DNA from 3 places in the Mesorhizobium sp. M2A.F.Ca.ET.042.01.1.1 genome. Region 2 is predicted to be linked to each of the others. Evidence: riboswitches for the same ligand, from Rfam matches in the RefSeq annotation. Region 2 holds a riboswitch; each other region holds the start of a gene.
The links. A riboswitch is a leader RNA that binds a small molecule or an ion and turns the genes downstream of it on or off. The one in region 2 is predicted to bind thiamine pyrophosphate.

Region 1 (6,018 bases), on a different contig from region 2:
ACGCGCGGCGTTAGCTTCGGATATCCCTCCAGAACCTCCGCTTCATCTGCGCCCTGCGCTAGCATCGTCGTGATCATACGAACAGGGATGCGGGTTCCTTTGAAGACAGGCTCTCCGCCCATCACCCCTTTAACGCGGCCGATGGCGGCCTCCGCTTCATCAAGATCCACGATGCGCGCTTTGAGCTGTTTACGTGCCTCGGCGACGTCGACGATCAGCAGGTCGTCGGCCCTTACGGTCTTGGCCCTTGGGGCAGCTTTGATTTCCTCGAACAGGCGGTAGCGACGATCAGCGGGCAATGTCGCACCCACGCCATACCAAAGCTTGAGCCGCAGCAAATCCTCGCCGGTCAATGCCCGTCGGACGACCCCACCGATGCGCCGAGCAGTGCTTGGCACAGTATCGACAATGCGTTTGTCGATCGCATTGTGCACGGCCTTGATTCCTATCCCGCTGACGGCGGCTGCCTCTGCGGGGGTGTAGATGCGAGCAAGTGTGCCCATTATTCTTCTCCTTATAAAGAATAATATAGGCCGTTTGACCCCCTCCGTAAAGGCACGCGTCTTTGGAATCACGGCGGTTAGCAAAGGCGGTGGTGAGCCGAGAGGCCTCACAAACCCTTGGGGCTCGAGATGGCAGACTCGGCGCAGTATAATTGCGCTAACTATCGAATTTGCAGTTGGCGACAAACGACACACGAGTTCGTCGCGGACTTTTAACTCTGCGAAGGCGCGTCTTCGAGCGCTTTGAAACCCTACACCCATCTGCAGGCCATCTGTATCAAGCTTTGGACCAAAACCGTTTCCATCGCTCACGAGCGTTCTCTCTGGGGGTCTCAAGTGGGGCTTGCCCATGGCCACGAATTTTTGGGCGACAGCGGTGCAGAGGCCGCATACCGCTGCCTGCTTGACGTCGCTGACCGTGTCCATGTCCGAAATTTGCCTACAAATTTCGGACGCCCTTGGGCGCGCTAGATTCGCTATGGAAAGCTGGAAGCACTCGCAAGCCCGGTGGCCACAGCGTCTGCAGCGCCAAGCTATTCCTCCGTATCCAAACCCGCATCCTCATGGCCACTAGCCAACTCTGGCATAATTTCACCAGCAAGCAGCTCATCTCTGCTCAGCAGCCCGGCATCCTCGAGCGCCTCGCAGTCCGGGAGATCGCGAAGCGTGTCGAGGCCGAACTCGAGCAGGACGCTTTTGTCGTCACATAGGTGTAGGGAGCGCCGGGCGTCGGACTGCGCGGGTTCGACGCGATCAGGCCGGTGCCGCAGATGGCCGATCAGGTCGCGACTGATTACTTCCCGAAAACCGACGACAATTCGGCGCGGGTAATCGGCTGGAAGTGCCGATGCACATCAGCATCAGCACGTCCGACCACGTCAGGTCCACGGCACGCCCGCTGCTTCCGCAGGCGCGGATGGCATCGGCATAGGCCGGCCGTGTCAGGTGCTTCCAGCCGCCGGCGACAGCGACGAGGTCATAGGGCCGTCCGCGCAGCTCTCGGATGTCGTCGATGAGAAGGTCACGGGCGAGCTCGCGGGAGAGACTGCACCGCAAGCGCGTCCCGCGCGCGCGAACTGCTCGATCAACTGATCTCAGACGACGACGAATCTCGTCCAGATTCCAAAAGCGGTGGCCGCAGCGGCGCTTTGCGGGCTCGCGTTACCACAGATCGCAGAACTGTGATCTCGCCTTGTGCCCGAGACCGCAATCTGGGCTCGCGACGAAGCATATCGCTTGCGATCATCAAAGGACGCGTCGACGCCGTCGGTTGCCTTTTCCACCGCCGCCTCACACATCGTGTTGGGGCTGAAGAGCTACCTGCAAATCCTCGCAACGGGCGCGGCCGCATCCTTGATTTTACAAATTGACACGTCTTGGTTTTTAGAAAATGCCACGTGCGATGATGGCGCCAAAAAAAAATGTCACGCGAGATGATCATGCCTGAGGTAAATGGTCCGCCAAAGTTGGGAAAGGTATACCGGTTGAATGGTGGATAGGTACGCCGGATAAAAAGGGCTTCGGGTTCCGGAAGACGAACTAATCGACGGATAGGCGCTGCTCGTGAGGGAAACTGCATGCGCATTACGGTTATGACCATCCAGGGATGTCGGATATGATCTTGAATAGTGACATTGCAGGCCAAAGAGCGGCCGAGAAGCTAGCAGAGGGCCTGAAATCGCAGGGCAAGCAGCAATACGAAGAAAGGTCGAGGGAACGCGAACGAGATGTGTCTCGTTAGGTCGCACGTTGCACCAGGGGTGCGTCGGAAGGCACTCCGCCGTGTCCTGAAGAGGTAGCCTGCACTTGAGAATAGCCACGGTGGTACCTTATTTTCGGCTGTGAAGCACACGAGACCCGCGACGTGAGACCCAGTTGCTCAATACCCAGTTGCTGGGTGAGCGTGCATGACTGCCAACGGAAGGTCTTGCACGCACCCTCGCGATCTTGAGCAATGGTCGCCATGACTTTCTTCTTGCAGGCTTTTGAGTGGCCCAGCCTGCAATCACCAGACCCCACCGACTCTAAAGAGCGTGGCAGACGGGATAGTCGAGGTTGCCCGGCACAATTACGCTCAAGGCTTGCGCCGCCCAGAGGACACGCTGAAAAGGCAGCATGGGCGCGCAAGCACGCCATTCACGAGAGGTTCGACATGAAGACTATGCAAGAAAAAGACATTCCGGCATTCGTGCAAGCAGTTGTGGAGGCCGGCTGCAACATTTGCGCGATTGGCAACTTGGGATATGTCTTTGGCGATGCTGATTTGACGCCGGCGCAACGGAGGTCCGTCGAGCCACAGCTGCGCAGGATTGCTGAGATCTACGGCGAACGCGATCATCTCATGGACGAGATAGCTGTATATCTGCGGTCGATCGGACGCCATGTCGAGGTTGAGCCGAAGACAGGTGTTTCCTGATGGCCGCGATCGATCGCGTTCCGTAGTCGCCATTTCTATTGGGTAACGAGCAGCCGTCTTCCAACCTCTGAAACAAAAAAGAGGTGACCCCCAAAGGCCGCTCTCGAGACCGCAAGTCTGAGCCGCTAACGCATTGCGATAACCAGGCTGTCCGAACTGGGCGTCGATGCCTTCCTCGACCAGGTCGCGGTAGGCGGCGATCTCATCTACCGCATGCATAGCCAAGCCAGAGAAGTTTTCGGCAGCGGAATTCTCGGTCGCTTCCCCTTTTATGACTAGAGGGTGCGGCCGATCCGGCCGCGACGATCTCGCAGGGATTGCCATATACGGCAACACGAACACCGGCGGATCAATACTCGGATAATGGCGGCCGGCTATGTAGCGATCGATCGCGCACCAACATATCAATGCAATAGCTTAGTTGCTTTCAAAGGCGGGTCTCTACGAACTGCAAGCAAGCTAAACGATTGCGTCAACTCTTCCTCGCAGAGCGAAAACTCCGCGCCCACGCGATTTCTCTGCTGGAACAGCGGCACATCCTCAGCGCCAGGACACGGCCGCCGCCGTCGGGTTTTACGAAGCCGGTGATTGCATAAGTTGCCCGCAAGATATCATTGGTATCGGGAACGCCGCCGATGCCGCATCCTGAATAGAGCGGCCGCTTGCACCTGCCAGCCCGACGACCAGATCATATCTGCAACTCCATCTACCTGGACGTGGTGCAAATCACCTCGCTGAAGCCGCAAATCGTCGCCTTCGACCAGGATAACCACATCCGTGACCGCCTGAGCTACTCGGTCGATCTCGACGCACATGGCCGATACAGTTTTTCCATCCTTCACGAAGCGAATGAGACTTTGGCCATTCCAGCCCTGGTCTACGGGGCGTGACTTGTCCCCGATGCATGCGCGAGCTCTCCGCTCGGCCGGCCGCCGGACGTCGCCACCGGCCGAAGGCGCCCGAAGGCGCCCGAAGGCGCTTGACAAAGCAGCACCGGCCCATTCAACTTGAGGCATTCACCAGGGGAGTCCCGGTAAGGGGCTGAGATACTGCTGGCTTTCGCGGCGCAGTGACCCGTTGAACCTGATCCAGTTCATACTGGCGTAGGGACGGTGCAAGCGCTTTGCGGGAGTTTACGCCCGAGGTCCTGCTGCAGCAGGTCTACAGAAGCGTCTTTTCATCCTTCCGGCACAGAACTGGGTCTCCAATGCATGAGCAAAGGAGCCTCACGATGAATGCCCTCACCCCCGCCGTGTCGACGGGACCACTGCCCGCCTCGCGGAAAATCCACAAGCCCGGCGTCCTCTACCCGCAGATCAGGGTGCCGATGCGCGAGATTTCCGTCCATCCGACGGCCGGCGAACCGCCCGTCACCGTCTACGATCCGTCCGGCCCCTACACCGATCCATCAGTCCAAACCAGCATCGAAAAAGGCCTTGCCCGGCTTCGCCACGAATGGGTCACGGCGCGTTGCGATGTCGAAGCCTATGACGGCCGCCACGTCCGGCCGGAAGACAATGGATTCGCCACCGGCGAGCGCCTGACACCGGAATTTCCGATACGCAATCGGCCGCTCAAGGCCAAGCAGGGCAAGGCGGTGACCCAACTTGCCTATGCGCGCGCCGGCATCATCACGCCAGAAATGGAGTTCGTAGCCATCCGCGAGAATCTCGGCCGCGAGGTGATGCGCGGCAAGCTGCAACGCGACGGCGAAGCCTTCGGCGCGGCGATCCCAGATTTCGTCACACCCGAATTCGTGCGCGACGAGGTGGCGCGCGGACGCGCAATCATTCCCGCCAACATCAATCATCCCGAGAGCGAACCGATGATCATCGGGCGAAATTTCCTGGTGAAGATCAACGCCAACATCGGTAACTCGGCTGTCACATCGTCGATGGCCGAAGAGGTCGAAAAGATGGTGTGGGCGATCCGCTGGGGCGCCGATACGGTGATGGACCTGTCGACCGGCCGCAACATCCACAACATCCGCGACTGGATCGTGCGCAATGCACCGGTGCCGATCGGCACGGTGCCGCTCTATCAGGCGCTCGAAAAGGTCGGCGGCATCGCCGAGGACCTCAACTGGGAGGTCTATCGCGACACGCTGATCGAGCAGGCCGAGCAAGGCGTCGACTATTTCACCATCCACGCCGGCGTGCGGCTGCACTACATACCGCTGACCGTCGACCGGGTCACGGGCATCGTCTCGCGCGGCGGCTCGATCATGGCCAAATGGTGCCTGCACCATCACCGGGAGAGCTTCCTCTACGAGCATTTCGAGGAGATCTGCGACATCGCCAGAGCCTATGACGTTTCCTTCTCGCTCGGCGACGGCCTTCGTCCCGGTTCAATCGCCGATGCGAACGACGCGGCGCAATTCGCCGAACTGGAAACACTTGGAGAACTCACCAAGATTGCCTGGGCAAAGGACTGCCAGGTGATGATCGAAGGCCCGGGCCATGTCCCCATGCACAAGATCAGGCAGAACATGGACAAGCAGCTCGCAGTGTGCGGTGAGGCGCCGTTCTACACGTTGGGGCCGCTGACGACCGACATCGCGCCGGGCTATGACCACATCACCTCAGGGATAGGTGCCGCCATGATAGGCTGGTTCGGCACCGCAATGCTTTGCTACGTCACGCCGAAAGAGCATCTCGGCCTTCCCGACCGCAACGACGTCAAGATTGGGGTGATCACTTACAAGATAGCCGCCCATGCAGCCGATCTGGCGAAGGGCCATCCGGCAGCGAAAACCAGGGATGATGCCCTTTCGCGCGCGCGCTTCGAGTTCCGCTGGGAGGACCAGTTCAACCTGTCGCTCGACCCCGAAACCGCACGGTCCTTCCACGACCAGACCTTGCCCAAGGAGGCGCACAAGCTGGCACATTTCTGTTCGATGTGCGGGCCGAAATTCTGCTCCATGCGCATTTCCCACGACATCCGTGCCGAGGCTCAGAAGGAAGGCATGGCGGCAATGGCGGCAAAATACCGGGAGGGCGGCGATCTCTACATGCCGGCGGACGAGACTGGCGTACCGGTCGTGCCGGAGGCTCCCAAACCATCATGAGGGTGCTCGTCAAAGGGGCCGGCGTTGCCGGC
Region 2 (6,018 bases):
GATGCCCTTGGCCTCGATCACCAGCTTGCCGGATTCGGCGGCGTCGCTCGCCACCATGGTGGCGGTGCCTTCGGCGCCGCGATGGCTGCGGAAACGCTGGCGCATCGTCTGCAATTCGCCGAGGCGGCGCATGTTGCGCTTGCGCCTGGCGGTCACGCCATAGCGCAGCCAATGCTCCTCGCGCACGATCTGGCGGCCGAGCTTGTGCTGCTCCCGCTCTTCCTCCTCGAGCACCTGGTCGCGCCATTCCTCGAAATGGGCAAAGCCCTTGTCCAGCCGCCGCGTCTGGCCGCGATCGAGCCAGACGGTAGCGCGGGTGACGCGCTCGAGAAAGCGGCGGTCGTGCGAGATCAGGATCACCGCCGAAGAGGTGCGGGCAAGCTCCTCTTCCAGCCATTCGATCACGGAAAGGTCGAGATGGTTGGTGGGCTCGTCGAGCAGAAGGATGTCGGGCTCCGGCGCCATGACGCGCGCAAGCGCGGCGCGCCGCGCCTCGCCGCCGGAGAGGTCGCCCGGCTTCTCCTCTCCGGTGAGGCCGAGATGCTCCATCAGATAGGTGGCGCGATGCGGATCGTCGGCCGGGCCGAGGCCGGCTTCGACATAGGCGCGCACGGTAGCGAAGCCGTCCATATCCGGCATCTGCGGCAGATAACGAACGGTCGCCGAGGGTTGGCGGAACACTTCGCCGTCCTGCGGCTCGATCATGCCGGCGGCGATCTTGAGCAGGGTCGACTTACCCGAGCCGTTGCGACCGACCAGCGCAATCTTCTCGCCGGCGGATGCGCTGAGCGCCGCGCCGTCGAGCAGCGGGGTGCCGCCGAAGGTCAGTCTAATGCCGTCGAGGTTGAGAAGTGGCGGCGCCATGTCTGGAATGTCAGCTTTCGGGAAGAGGATAGGGGTGGGCCAGAAGCAGCGCCCGGCCGCGCTCCAATGCGATGCCAAGCTGCCCTTTGACCTCGTTTGATATAGTGAGCGAGGAGCCGAACGTCACCTCGACGCGGTCGAGCGGCCATTTGGCGCCGGTAACCGTCAGGCCGAACAGGTCGGAGAAGCCGAGCACCGAAAACAGGGTGCTGTCCGCATAGTCGAAACTGGCTTTGCCAGGCAGGATGGGAACGCCTTCCTGCGCGCCGCTCGTCAGCAACACGGTCGTGCCCGCTTCTGCCAGCCGCACGGCGAGCGCCAGATGCAGGGAGGCATGGTCGGCGCGTTTGCCGCCGAAGGCGCCAGCAAGCACGAGGCTGGTGGCGCCGCGCTGGAGCGCTTCCGCTATGGCGAGCTCGCCATCGGTCATGTCCTTCTCGGCCGGGAAGATTTTTCGTGGGACGGAGGCCAGATCTTCGGGCAGGTTGGCCGGCACCGAGTCGAAATCGCCGACCCAGAGTTCCGGCATGAGACCAAGCGTGCGCGCATGGCCAATGCCGGCATCGGCGGCGATGACGCGCGAACCAGCGATCTGGCGTTCGAGCCGGGGCGTGCGGATAAGCTCGCCGCCCAGCAGGATGGTGAATGTGCCCATGGCCGTCGCCCTTACCAGCCCTCCAAGTGAAACGGAAGCCGGATGCGTCGCGCTTCGGTTCCTGCCCCGGAACATTAGCTGCTCGGCAAACTTCCGCTTGCGCGCCGCTTCGGCCGGGCCTATCTGTCGAGGCGCTCTAACGGGGTGCCGGACATTATCCGGCTGAGAGGCAAGCAAGCCAACCCGCTGAACCTGATCCGGTTTGTACCGGCGGAGGGATTAGACGTTTCGGACCATCCGGCGCCTCAATTCCTTGTCACTCGAACGAAGGAGGCGCCGATGCGCGCGATACTGTCCAAGCTTATTCTCGCAACCGGTCTTTTATCGCTTCTGGCTGGCGTTGTGCCCGCCGCCGCGAAGGACAAGCTCACCGTCTACACCTATGAAAGCTTCACCGCCGATTGGGGGCCTGGCCCGGCGGTGAAGAAGGAATTCGAAGCCGAGTGCGGCTGCGACCTCGAATTCGTCTCGGTGGCCGACGGCGTCGCCCTGCTCAACCGCGTCAAACTGGAAGGCGCCGGCACCAAGGCCGACATCGTGCTCGGCCTCGACACCAACCTGACCGCGGACGCCAAGGCGAGCGGCCTGTTCGCGCCGCATGGCGACGTCTCGGGCATCAACGTGCCGGGCGGCTGGAGCGACGACACTTTCGTGCCGTTCGACTACGGCTACTTCGCCGTCGTCTATGACACGCAGAAGCTAAAAGTCCCGCCGAAGAGCCTCAAGGACCTGGTGGAAGGCAGCGGCACCGACAAGATCGTCATCCAGGATCCGCGCACCTCGACGCCCGGCCTCGGGCTGCTCTTGTGGGTGAAGTCCGTCTATGGCGACAAGGCGCCGGAGGCCTGGGCCAAGCTCAAGCCGAAAGTGCTGACCGTGACGCCGGGCTGGAGCGAGGCTTATGGCCTGTTCACCAAGGGTGAGGCGCCGATGGTGCTCTCCTACACCACCTCGCCGGCCTACCATATGGTGGCCGAGAACACCGAACGTTACCAGGCGGCGTCCTTCGAGGAAGGCGAGTACCTGCAAATCGAGGTCGCCGGCATCACCACGACGGGTGCCAAGAACCCGCTGGCGCAAAAATTCATCGCCTTCATGACCGGACCGAAATTCCAGGACGTCATCCCGGAAACCAACTGGATGTTCCCGGCCGGCAAGACCGACAAGCCGCTCAACCCGGCCTTCGACAAACTGGTCAAGCCGACCAAGACCCTGCTGTTCAGCCCGGCGGAGGTCGCGGCCAACCGCAAGGCCTGGGTGGATGAGTGGCTGGCGGTGATGAGCAAGTAGGCTGCGATGCTTGCGCCAAGGCCCCCCTCTCTGTCCTGCCGGACATCTCCCCCTCAAGGGGGGAGATCGGCTGTCACGCCGGCTTTCGCCAATCTCCGACGTTGCAGGATCGAGCGGGGCGTCGACACTGCCAATCTCCCCCCTAGAGGGGGAGATGTCCGGCAGGACAGGGGGGGGCGCGAAGGCACGCGGCGTTGCCTAGCTGAAGCCTGCATGGTGCCGGGTGCACCCCGCGCGTGACTCCCGCGTCTCCGCCGGCGTCATCGCTCTGGCGGCCATCGCCGCGCTCATCGGCGGCGCCTTCGCTGGCCTCATCCTCGAAGGCGCGCACGACTTCTCCGGCGCTGCCGCCGCCTTCGACGGCTACCTCCTGCGCGTCGCCCGCTTCACGCTGTGGCAGGCGGCCCTCTCGACGCTGCTCTCGGTCGCGCCGGCGCTCCTGGTGGCGCGCGCGCTTTCAAGGCATCCGCACTTCCCAGGTCGCCGCCTGATTCTGCAGCTGTTCACCGTCCCGCTGGCGTTGCCCGCGATCGTCGCCGCGCTAGGCATATTGGCGCTCTACGGCCGCGCCGGGTACTTTGCCGGCGTCTTCGCCGGGCTCGGCGGCGGAGAGTGGCCCGGCATCTATGGCCTTTCCGGCATCCTGGTCGCGCATGTCTTCTTCACCCTGCCTCTGGCGACGCGCTTGTTCCTCGAGGCGCTGGGCACCATTCCCGCCGACCAGTGGCGGCTGGCGAGCCAGCTCGGCATGAGCGCCCGGCCGGCCTTCCGGCTGCTCGAATGGCCAGTGCTGCGCGCGGCCATGCCGGGCGTCGCCGGGCTGGTCTTCATGCTCTGCATCACGTCCTTCACCATCGTGCTGACGCTGGGCGGCGGTCCAGCGGCGACAACGCTCGAGGTCGCCATCTACCAGGCTCTGCGCTTCGATTTCGATCCGGCCCGCGCGGTGGTGCTGACGCTGCTGCAGATCGCGCTCACCTTCGTCGTGGTCGCAGCGCTCACGCGGCTTGGCGCCAACACGGTCGGCGACGCCAATCTGCCGGTGGCGCCGCGCCGCTATCTTTCGGCGGGCCGGATGGAGAGCGCTCTAAATGCCGGCCTCATCGCGCTCGCCCTGCTGTTCGTCGCCGGACCGATGGCGGCGACGGTGGTTTCGGGCCTTCAGGCCGATCTCGGCCGATTGGCGGGCGAGGAAGCGGTGCGCCGCGCGACGCTCACCAGCGCCGGCCTTGCCTTGATCGCGGCGCTGCTCAGCGTGTCGCTGTCGCTGTCATTGATCGCGGCACGGCGCGCATTGGCTTTGCGTCGCCGTGCCGGCAGCGCCATGTCGCTGCTCGAGCATGCCGCCGACACCGGCGCCGGCTTCGTGCTCGTCGTGCCGCCGATCGTGCTTGGTGCCGGCTGGTTCCTGGCGCTGCGCAACATCACCGATGTCTTTGCCGTCGCGCCGGTGATGGTCGTCGCCGTCAACGCGGTGATGGCGATGCCCTTCGCCATCCGTGCCATTCGCCCAGCCTATGACGCGGCGAGCGAACGCCATGAGCGGGTTTGCCTGGCGCTCGGCATATCCGGCTGGACCCGGCTCAGCCTGATCGACTGGCCGTCGCTCAGGCGGCCCTTGGCCACCGGCTTCGCCTTTGCCATGGCGCTGTCGCTCGGCGATCTCGGCGTGATCGCGCTGTTCGGCAGCGATTCCGTGCAGACCTTGCCCTATCTTCTGCTCGCGCGCATGGGCAGCTACCGGACCGCCGACGCGGCGGGGCTCGCCTTGCTGCTCGGCCTGGTTTGCCTGATGCTGGTCGTCGTCGCCGATTGGCTGGGTCGGGAAGCAAGGGCATGACATCGACGGACAACAGCATCGCGGCAGGGAAGGCGCTGACCGTCACACTCGAAGACGTGTCGTTCAGCTATGGCGAATCGTCCTTCCGCTTCAATGCCGAGTTCGCGGCGGGCAGGATCACCGCCATCATGGGGCCGAGCGGCTCCGGCAAATCGACGCTGCTCAATCTGATAGCCGGCTTCGAAATACCCGATAGCGGCAAGGTGCTGATCGGCGGCATCAAGATCGGCGCCACGCCGCCCTCGGCGCGACCGGTGTCGATGGTGTTCCAGGAAAACAATCTGTTCGCGCATCTTACGGTCGAGGCCAATGTCGGGCTCGGCCGCTCGCCGTCGCTGAAGCTCGGCGATGGCGATCGCGCCGCCGTCGCCGAGGCGCTGGCGCGGGTTGGCCTGGCCGGCAAGGAAAAGCGGCTGCCGCGCGAGCTCTCAGGCGGCGAGCGGCAGCGCGTCGCGCTGGCGCGGGTGCTGCTGCGTGACCGGCCCGTATTGCTGCTCGACGAACCTTTCGCGTCGCTCGGCCCGGCGCTGCGCGAGGACATGCTCGACCTTCTCGCCGGCATCCATGCCGAGCGCAAGATGACGGTGCTGTTCGTCACCCATCAGCCGGAAGATGCGCGCCGCATCGGCCAGGACGTGGCATTTCTCGATGAGGGCAGGATCGCGGCCACCGGGCCGGCTGACGATTTCTTCGATCGGTCTGGACCGGATGCGTTCCGGCGCTATATCGGCGATCGAGGCGGCAGCGTTGCCGGATCACAACACATTGCCCGGAAGCGGACATAATTTGCGGCCAAACCAGTAACGGGTGATCCGGCGTTTGCTTGCCTTGTCCGGGGGAGTGTGGCTAGGTCCAGTCATGCGGTCCGGCGGGCCGTGATTTGCCGAAAGATTGCGAAAGGAAGCCGATCTGTCGACCGGCGCTGAGAAAGTGTGGATGAGGCCGCTTGCACGATTTTTCGCGCTGGCAAGCGTTGCCGTGCTGGCGAGTTGTCAGATGTTCACGCCGCCGGACGTGCAGGAGAGCGGCTTCCAGCCCTCTGACAAGCCGATCACCGTCGACAATGTCGTCGCCAACGCCAAACTCGCCGAAATGGCGAAAGCGCAGCATCCGCGCATTCTCGCCACCTATGGCGGCGAATATTCCGATCCGAAGCTGGAACGCATGGTGGCCAAGGTCGTCGGCAATCTGACCGTGGTGTCGGCCAACCCGACCCAGACCTATCGCATCACCATCCTCAACTCGCCCAACGTCAACGCCTTCGCGCTGCCGGGCGGCTATCTCTATGTGACGCGCGGCCTTTTAGCGCTGGCCAATGATTCTTCCGAGCTTGCCGCCGTCATCGCCCATGAGATGGGCCACGTCACGG
Region 3 (6,018 bases), on a different contig from region 2:
CGATCAGCTGATCTTCGGATTCACGCCGGAGATCGATAACCTCACGGTCGAGAAGCCAGTGTCGGACGGCTATGTCAGCCTCGCTGACTGGGACAACGCCGACCGCAGCGAGGAGATCGGCTCGATCGAGGAGAGCTTCAGGGACTCGGTGAAAGCGCAGTCGCAGCGGCTTGGACAGGACATCCGGTTCGATAGCTGGCTGGTCTACCCGCGCGTCGATAAGGGCAAGAACATCCTCTACTACGCCAACATTCTGAACTGGGCCGGCGACAGGACGATCAACATCTCGGTTTCGGTCTTCGATCGGCAGGGCTATGTCCCAATGAAGATCGTGCCGGTGAATGGCAACATCACCAGCGATGCGGTGCAGAAGATCGTCGAAGCATCGGCCGCCGCCTACAAGCCACAGGCAGGCTCTTCCTATTTCGAATTCTCCAGCGGCGACAAGGTGGCGGGCTACGGCGCGCTCGGCGTGCTGGCGACGATGCTCGGCGTCAAATACGGCAAGGCCGCCGGCGCCGGGCTGATCGCCCTCGCCTTGGTTGTGCTGAAGAAAGGCGCCTTCCTCCTGCTGCTGCCGCTGGTGTGGCTGAGACGGCTGTTCAACAGGAAGAAGGCTGACAGCTGATTGGTGTCTAATGTCTTCCACTTCTGAGACTGCACCAGCGGCTCCCAGTCGGTCAGTCGCCATTCGCCGACGTGGACCAGCACGGTGGCGCAATCGTCTGGGTCGCGTGCTCTCGTTGGTGATCTTGACCCTTGTCCTCATCAGGGCGATTACCTTTGGCCTTGGCAAGGCGTCCTGGCTATGGATCTTTATTCTGGCGACTGGCTGGGAAGCTGCCTTGCTCTTAACGCATTACTGTCTGCAGACCTCAACTGCGCGGACCCCCTGGCGGGCCTACCGCCACAAAACCCCATTGCTCAAGTTCGGCCTGCTCGTCGCAAGCGTTCTCATCCTGTCATCTGCAACCGCGATTGCGTTTATGTTTGGTCGCTATCTCTTCTAAGCGCCCAGAAACTCATTCGTGAAATACGCGCCCAGATCGGGCTTCTCCTTCAGCGCCTTGCCGTTGCCATCGAGCAATATCCCCGCGGCAAACAGATACCCGCCCATCGCTTCCATCTTGGCCTTGTCCATCGTGCCGATGGCGCCGTTGGCGCTTTTCAGGAAATGGCCGTCATTCAGCGCCTTCAGCGAGGCATCGATCAGCGCCGGGTTGGTCAGCGTGTCCTTGTTGGCGGCGACCAGCAGCTCGCCCGCCTCCTTCGCGTGGTCGACGGCGAAGGCGTAGCCGGCCCGTGTCGCCTGGACGAAGGCGGCGGCAGCCTTGGGATTGGCGGCTAGGTAGGCGTTGCTGGAAACGATCAGCGTCGTGTGCTCGTCCGGCACGCCGTAATCGGCGTAGCGGAAGCTGCGCTGCTTCAAGCCCTTCAGCTCGGCCTCGACGCCTTCCCAGGTCGAGACTTCGAGCGTGAAATCGACCGCGCCATTGGCCAGCGCCTCGTAGGCCGAGGTGCCCAGCGTCACGGTGGAAAAATCGCCCTTGCCGCCGTCATGGCGGATGATGGTCTGCAACAGCGCGTTCTCCCAGGCGCTGCCGAAGCCGCCATAGGTCAGGCCGTCGAGATTCTTCGGGCTTTTGATGGCGGCGCGGTCGGCATTGAAGACGACGCGGCCGGTCTCCGACTGGACGACGGCATAGATGGCCTTCAGGTCGGCGCCGGCGCCCTTCTGCGTGAACAGGCCGAGCGAACCCGAAATGCCGAAATCGGCGACGCGGTTGGCCACCAGCGTGCCCGAGCCGGTGTCGCCATAGGGCAGGATTTCGACGTCCAGCCCCGCGTCGCGGTAAAAGCCCTTGTCGCGGGCGACGAACAGGCCGATGTGGTTGGTGTTGACGGTCCAGTCGAGCGCGACGGTGATTTTTTGCGCGGCGGCCCGGGCCTGCGTGACGGCCCCGGCAAATGGCAGGCTGGCGGCCAGGAACAGCGCCTGCCGGCGGGTGAAGTCGGTCATTTCATTTCTCCATCGGATGGTCGGGAATTGGGGGCGGCTGTCCAAGCAGCGTGTCGAGGATGCCGGCCTCGATCGCGGCCGCCTCGCGGGCGAGCGCGGCGCTTTCGGTGCGCGGACGCGGCAGCGGCACCGACACCTCACGCACCACGCGCGCGGGCCGCGCCGAAAGCACATAGATGCGGTCGGACAGAAGCACCGCCTCGCGCACGTCATGGGTGATCAGCAACGCCGTCCAGCGGTGGCTTCGCCACATGCCTTCGAGCCAGCGCTGCATGGCCGCCCGGGTCAGCGCATCGAGCGCGCCGAACGGCTCGTCGAGCAAAAGCATGTCGCGCTGCTGCACCACGGTGCGCAGCAGCGCCGCGCGCTGGCGCATGCCGCCCGACAGCTCGGCCGGCCAGGCGCGCTCGAAGCCGGCAAGGCCGAATTCGGCGAACAAGGGCGCCACGCGCTCGCGCGCGGCCCGGCGCTTCATGCCCTGCACTTCGAGCCCCAGCGTGGCGTTGTCGATGACGCGCCGCCACGGCATCAGCGCGTCGCGTTGCGGCATGAAGGCGAAGCGGGCGCCATGGAGCGGCGCGCCGTCGAAGCGCATCTCGCCCTCGCCCCGGATCGCGCCTGTGAGGAGCTGGAACAGCGTCGACTTGCCGGCGCCGGAGGGGCCGAGGATCGACACGAACTCGCCCGCGCCGACATCGAGCGAAACGCCGGCCAGAACCTCGAGCGCGCCGAAGCTTTTTCGCACGTCGCGAAGCTCGAGCCGCGTCATGGCCGGTGCCCGGAGGGTTCGGCCTTGCGGACGCGCCCGGCCCTCTCCCAGGGCATGGCGAAACGCTGGACGAGCACGGCCAGACCAAACAGCGCCAGCGTCAGCACCGAGCTAACGGCAACGGCGGCAAGCACGAGGTCGGGCCGAAAGTTGTTCTTGGCGCTGAGCATGTAGATGCCCAGCCCCTTCGCGGCGCCCGCATATTCGGCGAAGATCGCGCCGACCACCGCATAGGTGATGGAGATGCGCAATCCGGCGAAGAAATAGGGCAGCGCCGACGGCAGCCGCGCCAGCCAGAATATGCGCCAGCGCCTTGCCCCCATGGCGGCAAGCATCTGGCTGATTTCGGCGCTTGTCGCGGCATAGCCTTCGACCAGCGCCACCATCATCGGGAAGAAGGTGACCAGCGCGACCAGTAGGATCTTCGGCAAGAGGCCGAAGCCGAACCACAAGACCACCAGCGGCGCGATCGCCACCAGCGGCAAGGTCTGGCTGGCGATCAGCAGCGGAAACAGCGCGCGGCGCAGGGGGGCCAAGAAATCGACCAGCGCCGAAAGCGTGAAGGCGGCGACGAGCGAGCAGGCGAAGCCGGCAAGCGTGGCGCGGATGGTGGGAAGCGTGTTTTCGGCAAGCGCCGCGCGGTTATCCCAGGCCTGCGCCAGCACGCGCGAGGGCGCCGGAAGCACGGTGGGCGCGATGCCGCCGAGACGGGCATAGAGCTCCCAGGCGAGGAGGAGCAGGGCGAATGCGAGGGCGGCGGGAGCGATTTTGGCGAAGGCGGACGTGAGGGCTGATCTCCCCCCTTGCGGGGGAGATGGCCGGCAGGCCAGAGGGGGTCGTCTCACGTAGAGCGCCAACCTCATCTTGCTTCGCAGAGGACGTAGGCGCTCTACGCGCTGGGACCCCTTCTGCCCTGCCGGGCATCTCCCCCTCGAGGGGGGAGATTCGCCGGCACCGATGCTTTCGCCAATAGCCACGACACTCTCCTCGACGAACGACGCTCGAGCCGCGAGGAGCTCAAACCGCCGTCGGGCTGTTGGCCGAAATCGTGATGTCGAGGGTCACGTGCCCCGCGCCGGGTCCGAAGCGGCAGAAGGCTTCGTTGAGCGTGGCGAACACCGCGCCGGCATCGCCGCGCAGCCTGGTGCAGAAGTTCTTTGAACGGTCGAACACGCCGGACTGTTTCAGGAAGTCGATGCAGCCATAGATCTCGTCCATGTGATCGCCCGTGCCCATCACATAGAGCGAGAATTGCGCCGCCACCGGCTGGTCGGTCGAGGGCGTCGACCGCACGGCGCCGAGCGCCGCGCGTTTGCGCTCGTCGAGCGGGACCGCCGGGCCGCCGATCTCGTCGGAACGGCAGATCGGATCGTCCGGCTCGCCGGGGCAGCCGCGCGAGAGGGCGGCCGACAGCACGCAATGCTTGCCGCTTTTGGCCGCCGCCACGAAGAGGTCGCGCATCGCCGGGAACAGCACTTCGGGCGGCCCGACCAGCAGCGTCGAGATGTCGTCGGTCTCGATGCTGAGCCTGTCGCGGTAAGGATCGAGCGCGCCCAACGCGCCGAGGATGACGCCGACGAAATCGTCGGCCAGGGGATAAAGGGAAATCTGTGCGCCGGAAAACATGGCCCGCCTCGCTCCGCTGGTATTATCCAGATCAGCTTTAGGGTCCGGAGGCTTGCCGCCACCATCTCAGCCCCGACCGTACGGAGCACCCCTGTGGATGAGCGCGTTAAAGCACTGTTTGCCGGGTTGGGAAAGCGGTTTTTTGCGACGCCAGTTGGGCCACGAGTCTCATCTCCCCCTAGGGGAGATGCCGGTGGTTATAAGATTTTCACGAATTTCTTATAACGAACTTGCAATCGACTGGTGGCGCAGTTATAAGAAAATTGCAGGAATCTTATAACGCACAATAGCAGCGCCCATGAAGACCATCGACCTCGCCTACCGCACCCTCTACGCCGAGTTGGTGCAGCGCAGCCTCGATGCTTCCTTCGAGACGGATTTCTCGACGGCGGGCAATTTCGTGCGCGTGCCGGTGAAGGGCCGCGACTACTGGTATTTCGAGGAAACCCGCCCCGAGAAAAAGAGGCGTTACGTCGGTCCGGCCGAGGATCCCGAGATCGCCAGTCGGGTTGCGGCCTTCAGGGAGATCAAGGGCGATCTCAGGAGCCGCCGCAAGCTGGTCTCCACGCTTGTCCGCGATGCCGGCCTGACCGCACCCGAGACCTTCACCGGCGATGTCGTCGAGGCGCTGGAGAAGGCGGGGCTCTTCCGGCTGCGCGCGGTGCTGGTGGGCACCGTCGCTTTCCAGACCTATGCCGGGCATCTCGGGGTGCGATTGCCGGGTGCCGCGCTGCAGACAGGCGATGCCGATTTCGCACAGTTCCATTCCGTTTCGGCCGAAGTGGAAGACAGCATGCCGCCGGTCATCGACGTGCTGAGGGCCGTCGACCCGACGTTTCGCGAAATCCCGCACCGGACTGATGCCGGCCGCACCACGCAGTACGAGAACGCCTCGCGCTACCGGATCGAGTTCCTCACCCCCAACCGCGGCAGCGACGAGCATGCCGATCGCGCCAGCTTGATGCCTTCGCTCGGCGGCGCCTCGGCGCAGCCGCTGCGCTTCCTCGATTTCCTGATCCGCGATCCGGTGAGGACGGTGCTGCTGCACCGCTCCGGCGTGCCGGTGCTTGTCCCCTCGCCCGAACGCTTCGCCGTCCACAAGCTGATCGTGGCGACGCGCCGCGAGCGAGGCGCGGCGGCGAAGCGGGAGAAGGACCTCCATCAAGTGGGCCTGCTGGTCGAGGCGCTGGATACGACGCGCCGACAGGATGACCTTGCACTGGCTTTCGCGGAAGCATGGGAGCGCGGCGATGCCTGGCGGGATGCGTTGCGGAAAGGCTTGAGCCTGCTGAAGCCGGACAGGCATGAGATGATCCAGTCGATCTTGGGGCGAGCGCATGGCGAAGTCGGCGTGCAGCTCGAAGGCTTTCCGACGCGGATCGCCTGATCTACCTCAAGACGGCACATCGTTCAAATTGTACGAACCTCGCTTGACCGGATTTAGTACATAAAGTACGATATCTCCTTTGAGGGAATCTGCTTGAACACCGCGAACCATGCCGCTTTTGCCGATCTCTCCCGCCCTTTGCTGTCGCCACTGCCGCTCGCCGAGCGCGAGCGCCTCGCCGGCGCCTGGCGCATGGCGAGCCAAGACATCGCCGAC

Region 1: linked by a shared signal. The riboswitch ahead of thiC (phosphomethylpyrimidine synthase ThiC) and the one ahead of thiB (thiamine ABC transporter substrate binding subunit) in region 2 are both predicted to bind thiamine pyrophosphate.
Region 3: linked by a shared signal. The riboswitch ahead of EOA23_RS20085 (YkoF family thiamine/hydroxymethylpyrimidine-binding protein) and the one ahead of thiB (thiamine ABC transporter substrate binding subunit) in region 2 are both predicted to bind thiamine pyrophosphate.

The regions. Positions count from the first base shown of each region.
Region 1 is NZ_RZRX01000045.1:25,658-31,675, forward strand. Features, by position in the region: gene EOA23_RS09595 (DUF433 domain-containing protein) at 1-503, opposite strand, end outside; partial or broken gene EOA23_RS36405 (SMC-Scp complex subunit ScpB) at 1,037-1,559, opposite strand; gene EOA23_RS37055 (hypothetical protein) at 2,458-2,919, shown strand; gene EOA23_RS09610 (hypothetical protein) at 3,582-3,809, shown strand; TPP riboswitch at 3,931-4,047, shown strand; gene thiC (phosphomethylpyrimidine synthase ThiC) at 4,151-5,986, shown strand; partial or broken gene EOA23_RS09620 (FAD-dependent oxidoreductase) at 5,983-6,018, shown strand, end outside.
Region 2 is NZ_RZRX01000213.1:3,231-9,248, reverse strand. Features, by position in the region: gene EOA23_RS25895 (ABC-F family ATP-binding cassette domain-containing protein) at 1-864, opposite strand, end outside; gene EOA23_RS25890 (thiamine diphosphokinase) at 875-1,519, opposite strand; TPP riboswitch at 1,650-1,755, shown strand; gene thiB (thiamine ABC transporter substrate binding subunit) at 1,799-2,809, shown strand; gene thiP (thiamine/thiamine pyrophosphate ABC transporter permease) at 3,033-4,649, shown strand; gene thiQ (thiamine ABC transporter ATP-binding protein) at 4,646-5,434, shown strand; gene EOA23_RS25865 (M48 family metalloprotease) at 5,586-6,018, shown strand, end outside.
Region 3 is NZ_RZRX01000132.1:8,512-14,529, reverse strand. Features, by position in the region: gene EOA23_RS20110 (DUF2167 domain-containing protein) at 1-628, shown strand, start outside; gene EOA23_RS20105 (hypothetical protein) at 753-1,010, shown strand; gene EOA23_RS20100 (ABC transporter substrate-binding protein) at 1,007-2,020, opposite strand; gene EOA23_RS20095 (ABC transporter ATP-binding protein) at 2,022-2,789, opposite strand; gene EOA23_RS20090 (ABC transporter permease) at 2,786-3,556, opposite strand; gene EOA23_RS20085 (YkoF family thiamine/hydroxymethylpyrimidine-binding protein) at 3,807-4,415, opposite strand; TPP riboswitch at 4,406-4,518, opposite strand; gene EOA23_RS20080 (GSU2403 family nucleotidyltransferase fold protein) at 4,714-5,802, shown strand; gene EOA23_RS20075 (hypothetical protein) at 5,896-6,018, shown strand, end outside.